2 regions of the Rossellomorea sp. QJM3NY_18 genome follow, and region 1 is predicted to be linked to the other one. Evidence: riboswitches for the same ligand, from Rfam matches in the RefSeq annotation. Region 1 holds a riboswitch; the other holds the start of a gene.
What was found. A riboswitch is a leader RNA that binds a small molecule or an ion and turns the genes downstream of it on or off. The one in region 1 is predicted to bind FMN.
Positions count from the first base shown of each region.

Region 2: it holds a riboswitch for FMN, as region 1 does, so the genes downstream of both, AC0VXY_RS13460 (ECF transporter S component) here and ribD (bifunctional diaminohydroxyphosphoribosylaminopyrimidine deaminase/5-amino-6-(5-phosphoribosylamino)uracil reductase RibD) in region 1, are expected to answer to the same signal.

Region 1 covers NZ_CM149659.1:2,435,035-2,442,765, forward strand. Annotated here, with positions in the region: gene AC0VXY_RS12455 (bifunctional 3,4-dihydroxy-2-butanone-4-phosphate synthase/GTP cyclohydrolase II) at 1-874, opposite strand, end outside; gene ribE (riboflavin synthase) at 891-1,547, opposite strand; gene ribD (bifunctional diaminohydroxyphosphoribosylaminopyrimidine deaminase/5-amino-6-(5-phosphoribosylamino)uracil reductase RibD) at 1,561-2,655, opposite strand; FMN riboswitch at 2,831-2,974, opposite strand; gene AC0VXY_RS12470 (hypothetical protein) at 3,177-3,872, opposite strand; gene AC0VXY_RS12475 (patatin-like phospholipase family protein) at 3,999-4,871, opposite strand; gene AC0VXY_RS12480 (NUDIX hydrolase) at 5,099-5,278, opposite strand; gene AC0VXY_RS12485 (ABC transporter permease) at 5,384-6,160, opposite strand; gene AC0VXY_RS12490 (ABC transporter ATP-binding protein) at 6,157-7,059, opposite strand; gene AC0VXY_RS12495 (PLD nuclease N-terminal domain-containing protein) at 7,056-7,271, opposite strand.
Region 2 covers NZ_CM149659.1:2,606,842-2,614,572, reverse strand. Annotated here, with positions in the region: gene AC0VXY_RS13470 (hypothetical protein) at 1-682, shown strand, start outside; gene AC0VXY_RS13465 (peptidoglycan DD-metalloendopeptidase family protein) at 903-1,796, shown strand; FMN riboswitch at 1,911-2,045, shown strand; gene AC0VXY_RS13460 (ECF transporter S component) at 2,199-2,768, shown strand; gene AC0VXY_RS13455 (ferredoxin) at 2,876-3,124, opposite strand; gene AC0VXY_RS13450 (YpbB family protein) at 3,348-4,412, shown strand; gene AC0VXY_RS13445 (RecQ family ATP-dependent DNA helicase) at 4,390-5,862, shown strand; gene AC0VXY_RS13440 (lysostaphin resistance A-like protein) at 5,872-6,471, shown strand; gene AC0VXY_RS13435 (LysM peptidoglycan-binding domain-containing protein) at 6,464-7,159, shown strand; gene AC0VXY_RS13430 (DUF2663 family protein) at 7,323-7,731, shown strand, end outside.

The sequences.
Region 1 (7,731 bases):
GCCTCATGTAAAGCAGGACACCTTTTCCTTCTTCTTCAATCTGGGTAAGGGCTGTAGCGAGCTGCGGTCCACAATCACAACGATTGGAACCGAAGACGTCCCCTGTCAGGCATTCGGAGTGTACACGCACGAGTACATCCTCCCCCTCTGACCATTCCCCTTTTACAAGGGCGATATGTTCTTTTCCTGTAAGGTTTTCTGTGTAAGCAACCGCTTTGAAGTTTCCAAACTCAGTTGGGAGCTCAATTTCCACTTCCCTTGTCACAAGCATTTCCTTTTTTCTTCTATACCTGATCAAATCTTCAATGGAAATGATCTTTAAATCCCATTTTTCAGCGAGCTTCATTAATTCAGGCACCCTTGCCATCGTTCCATCTTCATTCATGATTTCACAGATGACTCCGGATGGTTGTGCACCTGCCAGAACAGCCAGATCGATGGCTGCTTCTGTATGCCCTGCCCGTTTTAGAACCCCTCCATTTTTGGCGACAAGGGGAAATACGTGACCGGGTCGTTTAAAGTCCTCCGGTATTGAATTCTCGTTCAATAATTCCTGTATGGTGGTCGATCTTTCAAATGCACTAATGCCGGTCGTTGCCGTTTTATGATCAACTGAGATGGTGAAGGCCGTGCCATGTGGGTCAGTATTTGACATTGTCATCGGCGAGAGCTTCAGTTTATGTGCTATTTCCTCTGTTATAGGGGCACAAATCAAGCCTCTTCCTTCTTTTGCCATAAAATTTATGACTTCAGGCGTGGCTTTATCCGCCAGGGCAATGAAGTCTCCTTCATTCTCACGGTTCTCATCATCCACTACGATGACGACTTTACCTGCCTGTAAATCTTCCAGAGCTTCTTCGATCTTATTAAACATGGGGTAACCCCTCCTCTTAGTCAGCGAAACCGTTTTGAGATAAAAAATCATAGCTGATGCTGCTTGAAGTACTCTTAGACTGTTCCTTCGCTTCATAGAAACGTTGAAAATATTTCGCCATTACATCACATTCAATATTGACAAGGTCCCCTACTTTCTTTCCACCAAGTACTGTGTCTCCTCTTGTCTGAGGGATGAGCGAAATGGTAATTGTATTATTTTTCACACCAAACACAGTTAGGGAGGTGCCGTCTATTGCGACCGAACCCTTCATGATGAACAAATGGCTCTGATGTTCAGGAATGGAAATGTCCATATACCATGCATTTTCCACTTTCTCTACTCTCAAAATGGTACCGACCCCGTCTACATGTCCGTTGACGAAGTGACCGCCGAAACGCCCATTTGCCGGCATGGCTCTTTCCATGTTCACCTTCGAACCACGGGTAAGGGTCCGTAAGGTGGTCCCTTCAAACGTTTCAGGCATGACATCGGCCTGAAACCTGCTGGAGCTGAATGCAGTGACGGTTAAACAAACCCCGTTCACACTGATGCTGTCCCCTATATGGATATCTTCGAGGATTCGGCTCGCTGCAATCGTCAGTTCCATGGAAGAAGATGATTTCTTCATGTGTTCGATCGATCCAATTTCTTCAATGATTCCAGTAAACATCCTTCTCCCCCTTTCACAAAGGTGCCCGTTTTGGCCGTGCGACAATTTTGATATCCTGTCCTACACGATCGAGGCTTGCGATTTCCATTTCCAATCCTTCTGCAATGGTTGGAAATCCTTTACCTCCAAAACTCGTGAAGGCAGCACTTCCACCCACAAGCTTCGGAGACATATACATAATCATTTCCTGAAAAGCTCTTTCCTCCAAAAAGGCGGAATGTATAGTAGAACCACCTTCTACGTAAAGGGATGCAATCTTTCGGGAACCTAGTTCTTTCAGGACGGTGCGAATGCCTATCTTTTCGTCGGTAAGGGAAATGATTTCACATCCTCGATCGATATAGGGCTTCTTCTGTTCATCATTGACCGAAATGCCTGTAATGATGATGGTCCTGCTTTCTAAATCCTCTACTACATGAGAGTGGATCGGTGTACGCAAATAGGTATCTAATATTATTCGAATGGGGTTTTTTCCACCTTGGGGCAAACGGGTGGTAAGGTGTGGGTTATCTTGAATGACGGTATTGACTCCTACTAATATCGCGTCATGCCTGTGACGATCATAGTGGACATCGGTTCTTGAGGCTTCGGATGTAATCCACTTACTGTCTCCCGAAGCAGATGCGGTTTTTCCATCTAATGTAACCGCTGTTTTTAGCGTGACATATGGAGTACCATTTTGAATGAAGTGAAAAAAATGCTTATTCAGTTCCAGGGCTTCTTCTTCAAGCTCGCCCACCACCACTTCAATGCCTGCATCCCTTAATTGTCGAATTCCCCGACCAGCCACTAGAGGATTGGGATCCAGGGTGGCGATGTGGACTCTCTTTATCCCGTTTGAGATCAGCGCTTGAGAACAGGGAGGTGTTTTCCCATAGTGGGAACAAGGCTCAAGGGTAACGTAAATGTCGCTTCCTTTCGCTTTATCTCCTGCCATTTTAATGGCATTCACTTCTGCATGACCTTCTCCCGCCTTCAGATGAGCACCAACCCCGACAATCTCTCCATTTTTGACCAAAACAGCCCCTACCACAGGATTTGGAGAGGTCTGGCCAAGGGTTGCCTCTGCCATTGAAATAGCAAGCTTCATATAATGGGTATGATTCAATTGATGTACCTCCCTTCTTTCAAAAATACTATTCAAAAATAAAGAAACCCCAAGTAACGTTTTACTTGGGGGAAGTTGGCATGACTAAATAAAGCATTTGATCTAATGTTTCAGAAAGGAAAAATCATCCACGAACACTGACCGGACTCCTATCCTATCCATCAACTAAATGCTGCCGTTCCTTCTCCCATCCAGACTTTCACTGTCGGCTTTGGAGTTTCACCAAATCCACCGTCTAATATGTATTAGCCGGGTCACGGACTAAGAGCATTTGCTCATCACCGCCGGTAGGGAATTTCACCCTGCCCCGAAGGAAACCTATTCGATTATCATTATTCTATCATAGTTTCGTAAATAAAATCATGTAAGACGCATTAAAAAAAGATTTTTGTCCTAATTTTTAGAATTCAGGATGAGAAACTCACCCTATAAAAAAATGCCTCTATTTAGTAGAAGCAAGTTTCTTTCTTTGTGTTCCATTCTTCATTCAATATTGTATCCAAATCCATAAAAAGAATGAGCTACGATGTAAGAAAATAATCACTGTCTACGTACCATAGAAAGATCAGGAGCCAGTCCAAATCATCATTGTATGTTTCGTAAAATGAAACGTAACTATGGTGGGAATCGAACAGTCGTTGAACACTTTGAGGGAGGTATCCCTTTTGTAAGGATAGATAATTTTTTTCTTGATAGTTCAAGATCCATCTCTTGTTTCCTTTATAGATGAGGATCGTGTCCCCACCTTCATTCTCCCACTCGATGGCGGTCGCACTTTGATATTTCAGTTGGAACATCATTCTTCTCTCCGGATGATCGATCTTTATGGTTCTGCTCCACTTCGAAAATGAAAGTGGCGGTTTATGCTTTCTATGAAACAAGTAATGCTTAGGATTATTGATCATGGATGTACGTTGAATAAAATAGTGTGACCATCCGTTGGTTTTTAAATAATAGGAGCCTTCCTTTGTATGAACCCCTACAAGTGAATGCAGAGAGACCGGCAAATTTTCATAATACAGACGGTTTGCCTTCTTAAGTTCCTTTTTCAGACTATAGCTGAGATACAGATTTGATAACGCCGGGATGAAGATCAGCAGGGGAAAATAATATAATTGCTGTGTCACTACAAGCATCCCCACTCCAATGAGAAAATACATGACACTTCTAAAAAGCAACGTATATTGTTCATTTTTGTATATTTGATAGAGGTTCATAGAATGCTCGTCCTTTCAAGGAATCTCTATCATATGTATGTGAAAAATCCGTAAAAAGACCAAATGTCAGGAAAATGAAACAGAACTCTTTTCACTAATGAATGGTTCTATCCATTCCTGACGTTTTTAGGAGTGGACCAGCTTCCCCGTTTGGTTCCATTCCGCTAACTGCTTCCATTTTGATTCTGCGTCATGATATCCCTGCCAGTACAATTCGTCCAGTTTTTGAGGATTCTTTTCAATCCGGCTTACTTTAAGTGGATGCTGAGGCTGGATGATCAAAACGTCTCCATGTTTTTCTTTTCTTTCAATTTCTTTAATTGTTTGATTGTAACGCATATATCGGTTCATCAATGTTTTGTGCAACTCTGGATATTGAGGATATTTTCTTCTCACCAGGAAAGAAAATCTTGAAGGCTTTTTGTAATATCCTCTATTTCGGGTCAGGATGACCACATTTTTTTTGAATCCGTCCGTCTCGGCTTTTTCAATGGGAACCGGATCGCTTATGCCCCCGTCAAGGAGGTGTCGGGTAGCGAATTCAACAATTGGAGCAACAAATGGAAGAGAGCTTGATGCGCGGATGATCGTGAGAAGATCTTCTCCATAATCCTTCCTTGAGAAATAGGCTGGTTTTCCTGTTTGACAGTCGGTTGTCCCGACTACAAATTCCGTTCGGTTGGAGTGAAAGGCTTTGTAATCGAAGGGGACCAATTTATTCGGTATTTCATCAAAGACATAGTCCATCCCAAATAGTTCGCCCGTTTTCCAATAGTTCCGCCATGATAAGTATTTAGGGTCTCGGATGAAATCTACATTCACCTTTTTGTTGCGGCCATTTTGTTTGGACAAATATGACGCGGCATTGCATGCACCTGCAGAAACTCCAATGACATAAGGGAATTCAATTTCGTTCTCCAAGAAAAATTCAAGGGCTCCCGCCGTGTAGATCCCTCTCATTCCGCCACCTTCGAGGACCAGTCCTGTCTCGCTAATCATCATCTTCTTGACCACCTGCCCTTTGCTGTAATATAAATTGTTTTACTTCCAGAGAGTGTACAAATTTTTCCCGGACAATTCCTCTATCGGAACCCAGCATGGAATATATTTCCCTCTATTACTGGTAAAATCGTATTCTTCACCTTTTCCTGAGCCAAATAAGCCATTATATTTTCCCACAAAATAATAAGAATGTGTATTATTCTGCTTGAAGGTCAACGCGATTTTCAGTTCCGAAACGTTGATTTAAAGTCTTCCTTCGCTTCCCGAATCGCCGTTTCAATTCCGGTTCCCCCTCCTTCCATGCCTCCACCTGGAATCACATAATATACACAACCATTCCTTATTCTTTTTATGACTGCCAGACTGCCATTTTCAATGAGGATGATGCCAGCACGATGGAACATTTTCTATCTTCCTCCTTCTACCACCATTCGACATTAATCATTGAAATCCTTTTCTAATCATCCAAGAGGTCCGTCCCTCTTCAGGAAAGAGCTGACGCCATGACGTCAGCTCAGTTCTTTTTTTCTGGAGAGGATCGGAGTGATGATGAGGATGGTCAGGCATATGGCCAGGGTCAGGTAGATTGTTCCTGAGAGATTTTCTGTCCATCGGTCTTGAAGGAACAGATCGTTTACATAGTTGGTCAACTGACCCGGCGACCATTTTAATGTTTTCGTCATATATCCTGAGAAGAAGGTTATCAGCATGGTGGATGCGATTGTATAAAAGGCAGCAAGGCCCGGCGTTTGAACGAGGCTGCTGAAGAAAATCACCGATGTCATGATAAAGGTCAGCCACAGGCCGTAAACCAGGAACCCCTGAATGAATGTGTGTAAGTCGACTCCATCAAATAACAGGTGAATATAATACAAACCCGAAAGCATCCCAAGGCTGTACGACAACCATACAAGCACTAGTGCCGCTGACCACTTGGAGAATATATACGAACTGTAAGGAACAGGTTTCACAAGTACCAAGATAGCGTTACCGCTTTTCCTTTCCCCTGCCACGGTCCCCATGAACCCCAATACGATGACCAGGACACCCATGGTGCTGAATTGATTCAGTATGGACAGAAGTACTTCACCCGCTGAAGGGGTCGGTATGGATATGACCGTACCCTCGGGCAAGTCTCCGACTGATTGTAATATTTCAGGCATATAATAGGCCGTTAACGGTTCCATCAAACCAAATAGAATGAAAACGAATGGCATCCAGATCATTTTATAATTACGGATGAGCTCGAGCATTTCTTTTCTGAATAATACCCAACCGATTTTCATTTTTTCATCACCTCCATGAAGACCTCTTCCAGACTTTGTTCACTACTTTCAAATTTGGTCACGCCCCATCCATACTCAGAGATCATCGAAAAAATCCTCGCTCTATCCCGGTCCAGATCAAACACCTCAAAGGAAAGCTCCTTCCCGTCTGACATCATATTATGAATCCACTCTTTTTCTTTTAAGATTGGAATATACTTATGGCTATCCTCATTAAAATGCAAAGTCAATCTTAATTTATGGTGCCTTGCCTTCACTTCCTGGATTGTCCCTTGCTCGATCAGCACGCCCTCATGAAGAAAAAGGACATCATCACAAATTTGTTCTGCATCATTTAGGATGTGGGTCGAAAACAGAATGGTCGTTTCCTTCTTCAATGTCTTTAATAAGTCAAGAACTTCCCTCCTGCCAAATGGATCAAGGGCTGATACCGGCTCATCAAGGATGATGAGTTTAGGTTTATGAATGAGAGCCTGAGCGATTCCAAGACGTTGTTTCATTCCGCCGGAGTACTGACCCACCTTCCGATTCTTCCCTTCTTCCAAACCGACTAAAGTGATCAGTTCCTCTGTTCTCCCCTTTGCGTCAACCTTCTTCATTCCTGCAATTTCACCGGAGAAGATCAGGAACTCCTTTCCGGTCATCCATTCAAAAAAGGAGGGATATTGAGGCAGATATCCGATCATATTACGGATATCATCAGGGGAATCAGGAACCATGATCGTCCCTGCCGTTGGTTTAATTAATCCTGCAAGCATATTTAAAGTCGTCGTTTTGCCGGCTCCATTCGGACCGAGCAAAGCAGTACAAGCCCCAAATTTCAACTGAAAGGAAATATTTTCAACCGCAAGCTTTTCCTTATATCTCTTTTCTAAAGACGTTACTTCCAAGACGTTCATCCATTCTGTCTCCTTCCGAAGATGAAGTAGATGACCGGTCCAACAATATTAATAAAAATGATGATTAATACCCAAAGCCATTTTGGTCCATTTGTGGATTTTATTCGGAATACGTCGATCAATGCCACTATCATAAGAATGAGTTGAATAACGATAACAGGAGCAATAAGTCCCCAATTGATGGCTTGTAACGCTTGTTGTAATTCGTTCATTTTTTCTTCCTCCCTTAACTTTTTCAACTATAAGACGGCTGAAAGAAGAAATCGTTCACTTTTCCATGAGAATTTTTTTCGCAAGTGAAAAAGACATAAAAAAATCCGAACGATCATCGAAATTCTAAATCGTTCGGATATATCATTTAGTTGTTTACATAAATACTGTTGCTTTTGGATGAAGTGAGTAGTGGTTGATTTCCGCTCCAGTTGCTCGCTTTCCGCGGGGCTGGCGGTGAGCCTCCTCGGCTGCGCCTGCGGGGTCTCACCTGTCCAGCGTTTCCCGCAGGAGTCGAGCAACTTCCGCTCCAATCAACTTTCCAAGCTTAAGTGTTTCACTAGGAAATAATGATATGTGTATGAATGACAGCCTCGGTGAAACGTGACTTTTATTATTATTGCCAAAGAATATTTCTTGTATATAGCAGGATCTAGCTATTGATTGGAGTGCAAGACGAAG
Region 2 (7,731 bases), 170 kb from region 1:
AACAAGACATGAACAAATTGCCGAGAAGCTACCTGAAACGGACTGGGGACTTGAAGACTACCTTCCTTTAAATGGCGACGTGTCTTTCGACAAAAATAAGGTCATCTTCACTCTCCGGCCTGATCACTCTTACAGTGGCAGCAGTGCAGTCGAATACGCATTTTATCACTCTCTTCAATATTCATTCCAACATAAGGGTTTAGAAGAGGTCGTACTGAAAAATCAGGACGGCTCGGTCCCTCAATTCAGTTCCATGGGAGAATTCTCAAGTGTTGATTTGAATGAAAATACACACAGTGCATACTATCTATACTCGCCAAATGGAAAGGACCGATTCCTAGTTCCGGATAATATAAACAGAGGGGGGACCAAGGAGGCAATCCAGGCAATGAAAAGTGCAGAGAAGGGCCTCTTTCAAAGTGTCATCCCGAAAGAGATCAATTTCATTGTGGCAGAAGCAGATGAAGTGGTAACCATCAGTTTCTTAAACGAATTGGATTTGACCTCTTTAGACGAACAAACCGCACAGGAGATGATTGAAGGGATATTACTGACAAGCAGGAGTTCCGGATATGAGAGCGCCCGGTTTGAAAACATCAAACAGGATAGCTGGAACGGTTTCGACTTTACAGGACCTATCAAGACACCGATCAGCCCGAATAAAAAGAGCTTACTAAACTAAATAACATGCATAAGGCCAGAAACGGATTTGACCTCCGATTCTGGTCTTTCCTATTTTTTAGCCATGAGATGAATATTTGCCTCATACAAAGACAAACTACTCAAAGGAAAAATATCTCAAAAAGTATGCTGGTGCATGTAATGAGGGGGAAAAGGTTAGAATGGTGTAATACATATAGAAGTCGAGGTACATCTGTCAATAAGAGCGAAGGAGGACAAGCATGATTTTCGATTATGCAAGAAGGCTTTTCATCGTTTTTCTTTTAACGTTATGTGTATTCATGATGTTCTTAAACGGTAATGAGGCAAAAGCAGAGGGGGATAAGGTATCAGGGGACACAGCTTCCTGGACATTTCCCGTAGAAGGCATGGTAACAGATTCATATGGTACCCGGTCGGGTTCTCACAAAGGCATGGATATCGGAGGGGAAGCCGGGTCGCCTGTGTATTCTGTCGACAAAGGAAAAGTGATCAAATCCTATCTTTCAGAGAGCTATGGTCATGTTGTATTCATCAGGCATGAAAATGGATATGAAACCGTCTATGCCCATCTTCAAAGCAGGCTTGTGGATGAAAATCAGGAAGTGGCACAAGGTCAACAACTTGGACGATTAGGGAATACGGGAAGATCAACGGGGGCCCATCTTCACTTTGAAGTACATAGGGGGGAGTGGACGATTGATAAAGAAAATGCAATCGATCCCTATCGTGTTTTCGGTCATGGGGAAGTCGGGCAGCTTGTATTTGCGAAAGAGCAGGATCCTTTCCAGATAGTTGGTGTCGCAGGTAATCTGGAATCGCCTCCTGATGAGAGGGCAGAAGAGGGGGTGCATATCGTACATGAAGGAGAGACCCTTTGGGGGATTTCCCGACAATACGATTTGTCAGTTGAAGATATAATGCAGGAAAATGCATTGAAGAGCTCCGAGTTAAAGGTCAATCAGAGATTGATGATACGGGGGTCATCCCCTGAAGGGCAGTACGTAGTGAAGCAAGGGGACACGCTCTATTCCATCTCTATGGTAGAGGGGATCGATATGGATGAACTGGTCTCGAAGAATGATTTGAACCCGGCAACGGCGATATATCCTCAACAGGTGCTCAAGGTGGATTGAGTACGTCCTGAACAACGTGGAAAAGGGGTATCACCTAATTAGTTCGAATTCGAACTGTTTTTCTTCACATAACCCTCAACTTTATGTATAATGAGAATGTATAAAAAAATAAAGATTCGTCTTCGGGGCAGGGTGAAATTCCCTACCGGCGGTGATGAAACCACGTGTTTCTAAGCCCGCGAGCCTTTTGGGGCAGGATTTGGTGCAATTCCAAAGCCGACAGTATAGTCTGGATGGGAGAAGATGAAGGTGATGGCCACAACGTTTAGAAAATGGGAAGCTAAACGTTTATTAGGGTATGCCTTTCATTCTCCGGGATATATATATCCGGGAGTTTTTTAATGCTGCCTTTGGCTTGAACCGTCTTCGATTTGAGATGAATCTCCTAAAGGAGAGAGAGTTATGAAAAAAATGAATACGCGCATGTTTGTCACAGTTGGTATGCTAAGTGCCATATCGTATGTACTAATGTTATTCAACTTCCCAATTCCACCATTTCCAAAGTTTCTAATGGTTGATTTCAGTGATGTACCAGCATTGATTGCGACGGTCACACTGGGACCGCTTGCAGGAATATTGGTTGAACTGTTTAAAAACGTGATCGATTATGTCATGACTGGAAGCGACACAGGTGTTCCGATTGGTCATGCAGCCAATTTTATTGCGGGAGTTCTTTTGATCCTGCCGACGTATTACATCTATTCACGTTTTCAATCGAAAAAAGGTCTGTTGATCGGACTGATCACAGGTACCGTCGTCATGAGTATAAGCATGGGGATCTTGAATTATTTCGTGTTCCTGCCTGCTTATAAATACTTCATGAACTTCGAGCTTCCTGCTGAAATTATCATTACCGGAATCGTTCCATTCAACATCTTGAAAGGGATTTTGGTTACATCCGTATTTACCTTACTGTTTGTCCGCCTTCAAGGCCCGCTATCAAGGCAAGCGGCCTTAAACAAAGCGGCATAGTGATCATATAAAATAAACCCCTCAACTATATTGAGGGGTTTTTCTATTGAGATGACTTACCATAAAAAAAGGCTAAGAAGAATAGATCTTCTTAGCCTTCATCCTTACTATTCAAATTTCAGTGCATCTCCGTCGAATGGTTCGTCAGATACTTTAATGGAATCTGTCGGGCAACCTTCGAATGCATCGATCATATCATCTTCCAATACGTCAGGAACTTCAACCGTTCCCTGGTTATCATCTAATGTTACAAATGCAATACCTTCATCATCATAATCGTAAATATCTGGAGCGGCAGCCCCGCAAGCTCCACATGCAATGCATGTATCCTTGTCAACGATCGTATATTTTGGCAAAGAAAAAACCTCCCGAATAAATAATTCTATATAATTCATCATTATACACAATGTCAATTTGTGAAAAATCACTTAATGTTTATTTTATAGAGGATTGAGTGACTTTTCAATAGTTAGGTGCTTTCTTTTTATTTTTATCCTATATAAGAAAAACAAAACATGGTGAAAAGCCAATTTCATGGTACAATATTTGACAATAACCTACATATTAAGGAGTAGAGAATTGACCTATCTTCATTATGTGATCCTATACTGTTTTTTGCAAATTAGTGGAGAACGTTCCGTTTACTCGGTATTTCATATTTTAAAAGGAAAGAAGTCATCCCAATCCATTCAGGATGCACATATTTTTCATCTGCAACCATTTTTCCTTTCATTACCTAAGCTGAAGCGGCCCTTTTTCAATCAAAAGGTAAAGGAATTGGAGAAAGAAGGATGGATCACTTTTGGTGAAAGCGATAATGCCCAAGTGTCACTCGAAGGATCCAAAGCCGTGAAAGAACATTTTCTGGGTGATCCTTTCCCTTCAGATATGAACGGGCTCATATATGGTGATCAAACCCGTCTATTCTGGATGAGATTGAGCCTTCTGGTTCAAGTGCTTTCCAATGCCAAACAACAGGAAACACTCTATTATCCGGTTCAGCGGAACAAACATACTCAGGAATGGGTAAAGGATTGTATCAGGACCCACCCTAATCGTGACCATCTCTCGTCCCAGCTGTATAAAGAGCTGACCACCCTGTTGAATACTCAAGGGAATGATCCATCATTATTGGTCTATCGATTAACCGGATATCGAGACTACGGGTGGACGGAGTTTCAGGTGGCAGAGAAAAAAGGAATGGATCCAGAAGAGTGCAGATTCAGATTCCTGAATTTGCTCCACGGTATGCTGACAGAAATAGAAAAGGACCCTGAAGGCTATCCTTTATTATATTCGATCAGCTTGAAAAGTGAGCACAGACAGAACTTGACCATATCGACCAGCAAGACTTACGACTTATATAAGAGGGGGCATACCCTCGAAGAAATTGCACAGATTCGTAAATTGAAACTCAATACCATTGAAGATCATGTCATCGAGTTGATTTTAACAGAAGAAGATTTGGCCATTGAACCCTTCATTACCAGGGAAGAATACGTAAATGTACTGAAAGTGATGAAGGAAGCACAAACGAAAAGACTTAAGCCCATTAAAGAAAAGCTCCCTCATTTGACTTATTTTCAAATCCGGGTCGCAATCGCAAAGGCAGGTGAAACACGTGAATTTGCAACGAGAACTTAAAGAAAGATTCGGTTATTCTTCCTTTAGGGAAGGGCAGGAAGAAATTATCCATTCCGTACTGAATCATCAGGATACGGTTGCTATGCTTCCGACAGGAACAGGGAAGTCGCTGTGTTATCAGCTGCCTGGATATCTTATGGATGGGCATGTGTTGATTATTTCTCCCCTGCTCTCTTTAATGCAGGATCAAGTGGAACAGATGAAAGTGATGGGGGAAAAGCGGGTTATCGCACTGAATTCTTTTTTGCCCTATATGGAAAGAAGAGACGCTTTGCAACAATTACATCTGTATAAGTTCATCTTCATTTCCCCTGAAATGTTAATGAATCGAGGGGTCATATCCTCCCTTCAATCATTGGATATCTCCCTATATGTGATTGATGAAGCCCACTGTATATCTCAGTGGGGACCTGATTTCAGGCCGGATTATCTAAAGCTCGGGGATCTGAAGGAGCTGCTCCGTAACCCGACCACCCTGGCATTGACGGCAACGGCGACAAAGGAAGTCAGGGAAGACATCAAGCAGGTGCTTCAAATGAATCATGCTGTTGAAATGGTTTATTCAGTCGATCGCGGGAATATTGGATTATTTGTTAATAGGGTAGCCGGACAAAGTGAAAAGCTGAATACTTTGTTAGAGTGTGTGAGAGCGTGGTCGGGTCCGGGGGTAGTATATTTCTCAAGTAAACGTATGGCTGAAGATGTTGCCCTCTGGCTTTCAGAGAAAGGTGTGGCAGATGTTGCCCACTACCACGGGGGAATGGAGCAAGAGGACCGGATCTTAATTCAGCAGCAATTCCTTTCGGGAAAACTGAGAATGATCTGTGCAACCTCAGCGTTTGGGATGGGAGTGAATAAAGAAAATATCCGATTCGTCATTCACTTTCATTTCCCATCCAGCATCGAAGCGTTTTTACAGGAAATTGGAAGGGCGGGCCGCGATGGGGAGAGTAGTGTTTCTGTCGTGTTATACTCAGAACAGGATCTTTCCTTGCCCTTACATCTCATTGAAAGCGAGCTGCCCGAGGATGATCAGATTCGAGGTTTTATTAACGAAAGCAGAAAGGGTCATTCGAAGGAGTTAATCGAACAGCTGCAGCTTACAGAGGTGCAGTATCGATTCCTTACGTATTACATAGATGAGTTGACCCGGGGAATGCCATTTGATCAAGATAGATTACTAGAAAAAGTGAAACAAATCCGGAATAATCGTTTACAATACAAGAAGGAGAAGCTGTACTCCATGATCAACTGGCTTCAAGCCTTTACATGCAGACGGGAGAAGCTGCTCGATTATTTCAATGAGAAAATGAATGTGGATCATCCATTTTGTTGTGATGTATGCGGTGATTCACTCGATGATTTCAAGACCAAGCCTTTCGCGTTAAATAGAGAAGAAACCGGTGTGACAAACTGGGAGAAAAGGTTAGAAAATTTATTATTAGGATAAGTGGTAACAATGCAGAAACAAGGGGAAATCATTCAACAGCTCACTAAGAAACAATTAACTTTCCATTTGTATTTTACTCAATTTTTACTATTAACGATTGCCTGTGTATTAGGTATATTTTTATTTGACGCAACGTCTGAATTCTGGAAACAGCTCAGGTTTTCCCCCATCATTTTTACGGTCGGGATGACGAGCGGTCTCCTGATCGTCATGATCGATATCCTCCTGATGAAGGTGTTACCTGCTAAATACTATGACGATGGCGGGATCAATACACGGATATTCACTAATCGAAGCATCTGGGAAATTGCCCTTTTAGCTTTTTTTATCAGTGTAAGTGAAGAGGTATTATTCAGGGGTGTGCTTCAATTTCATTTTGGACTGGTCATCTCAAGCATTATTTTCGCACTCATTCATTTCAGGTATTGGGCTCACTGGTTTTTAATCATCAATATAGTACTGCTCAGCTTTTGGATCGGTTTCATTTATGAATCCACAGATAATTTATTGGTTACGATCATCATGCACTTTGTCATCGATTTTTTACTCGGCTTACACATGCGTAAGAATGGAAGACAAAGAAGTAAAGAAGGGATGTCACATGAGTAAAGACCCATATCGAGATCAGGCAGCGAAACGGAAGATAAAAATTGAACGAGTCCCTGAGGAACCACCCGCCAAAAAAAGGGAGCCGCTTCCGCCAAGAAGTGAGCTGCACAGAGAAAAACATCAAAAGAACAAATGGAAAATGAAATATCCTGTAATCAGTATGCTGCTCTTATTTTTTATTTTATTGCCTCTGACTGTTTTTGGCATTTACTCTTTTTACGATCACAGAAATGGTCCCCTGGTCGTCATGTCGGAAGATGTAGATGACGTGGTTGAAGTCCGTTATGATCAAGAAAATGAACAAGAAGAAAGTGAGGCTGCCGTGGCCCCTCAAACGGAAGAAGAGCCTCCTGAAAAGGAACAGAAAAAGGTATCATCGAAAGAGTCCGCTTCCTCTTCGGGTGAGAAGAATCAACAAGCCTCGGGGCCACCACCTAAAGAAACGGTAGAAGAAAAGCCGAAGGAGCAGATTAAAAAGGAACCAAAAGAAGAACCACAGGAAATAGAGAAAGAAGAACCAAAGGTCAAGGTTGTGTATCATACGGTTAAACCAAAGGAAACCTTGTACCGGATCGCCATGAATTACTACCATTCCCCATCTGGCGTTGATCGGATCAAAGAATGGAATAAGATTCAGGATACTGAAATCCAAACAGGCCAAGTGTTGGAAATCCCGTTGGATCAATAAAACATCCTCCCCATCATATGGGGATGGGTGTTTTTTTATGGGGAATTTACATTTATTTGCAACAATCATCTTTAGGATATAACATTACGTATCCATTTTAATATGCTGATTCTATCTCACTGGACATGCTCATACATTATAAGGAGGGAAGGGGTGTATATAGATGGACCGGGGAGGAAAGGGATTTGGGGAATGGACAGATCAAGCAACGGAGCAAATGCTCTATAACCTGATTGAAAAAAAACAAAAATTTGATAAAGCGAAGGCCCTTCACCTTTATGCATTATGGGGGGCAATGTTTGCATCCTTCTTTTTTCTGTATTATTTGACGAAATTCGTGTTAGGCCCTTATTCATACTCGTTTGCTGCGATGTTCTCTATCTTTGTATCTGATTCCATTCATTTATTCATGGCACTGTTTCTGGTTGTGCTATTCGGAGCTGCAAAAATATTATATGAAAAAAAGGAAAAGAAAGAGAAAGAATATCATGCATTAAGATGCGAAGTCATCGATCGCAGTAAAGATTTATGGAAAGAAGAAGCGTGGAAAAAGAGGCATCATGTATACGATA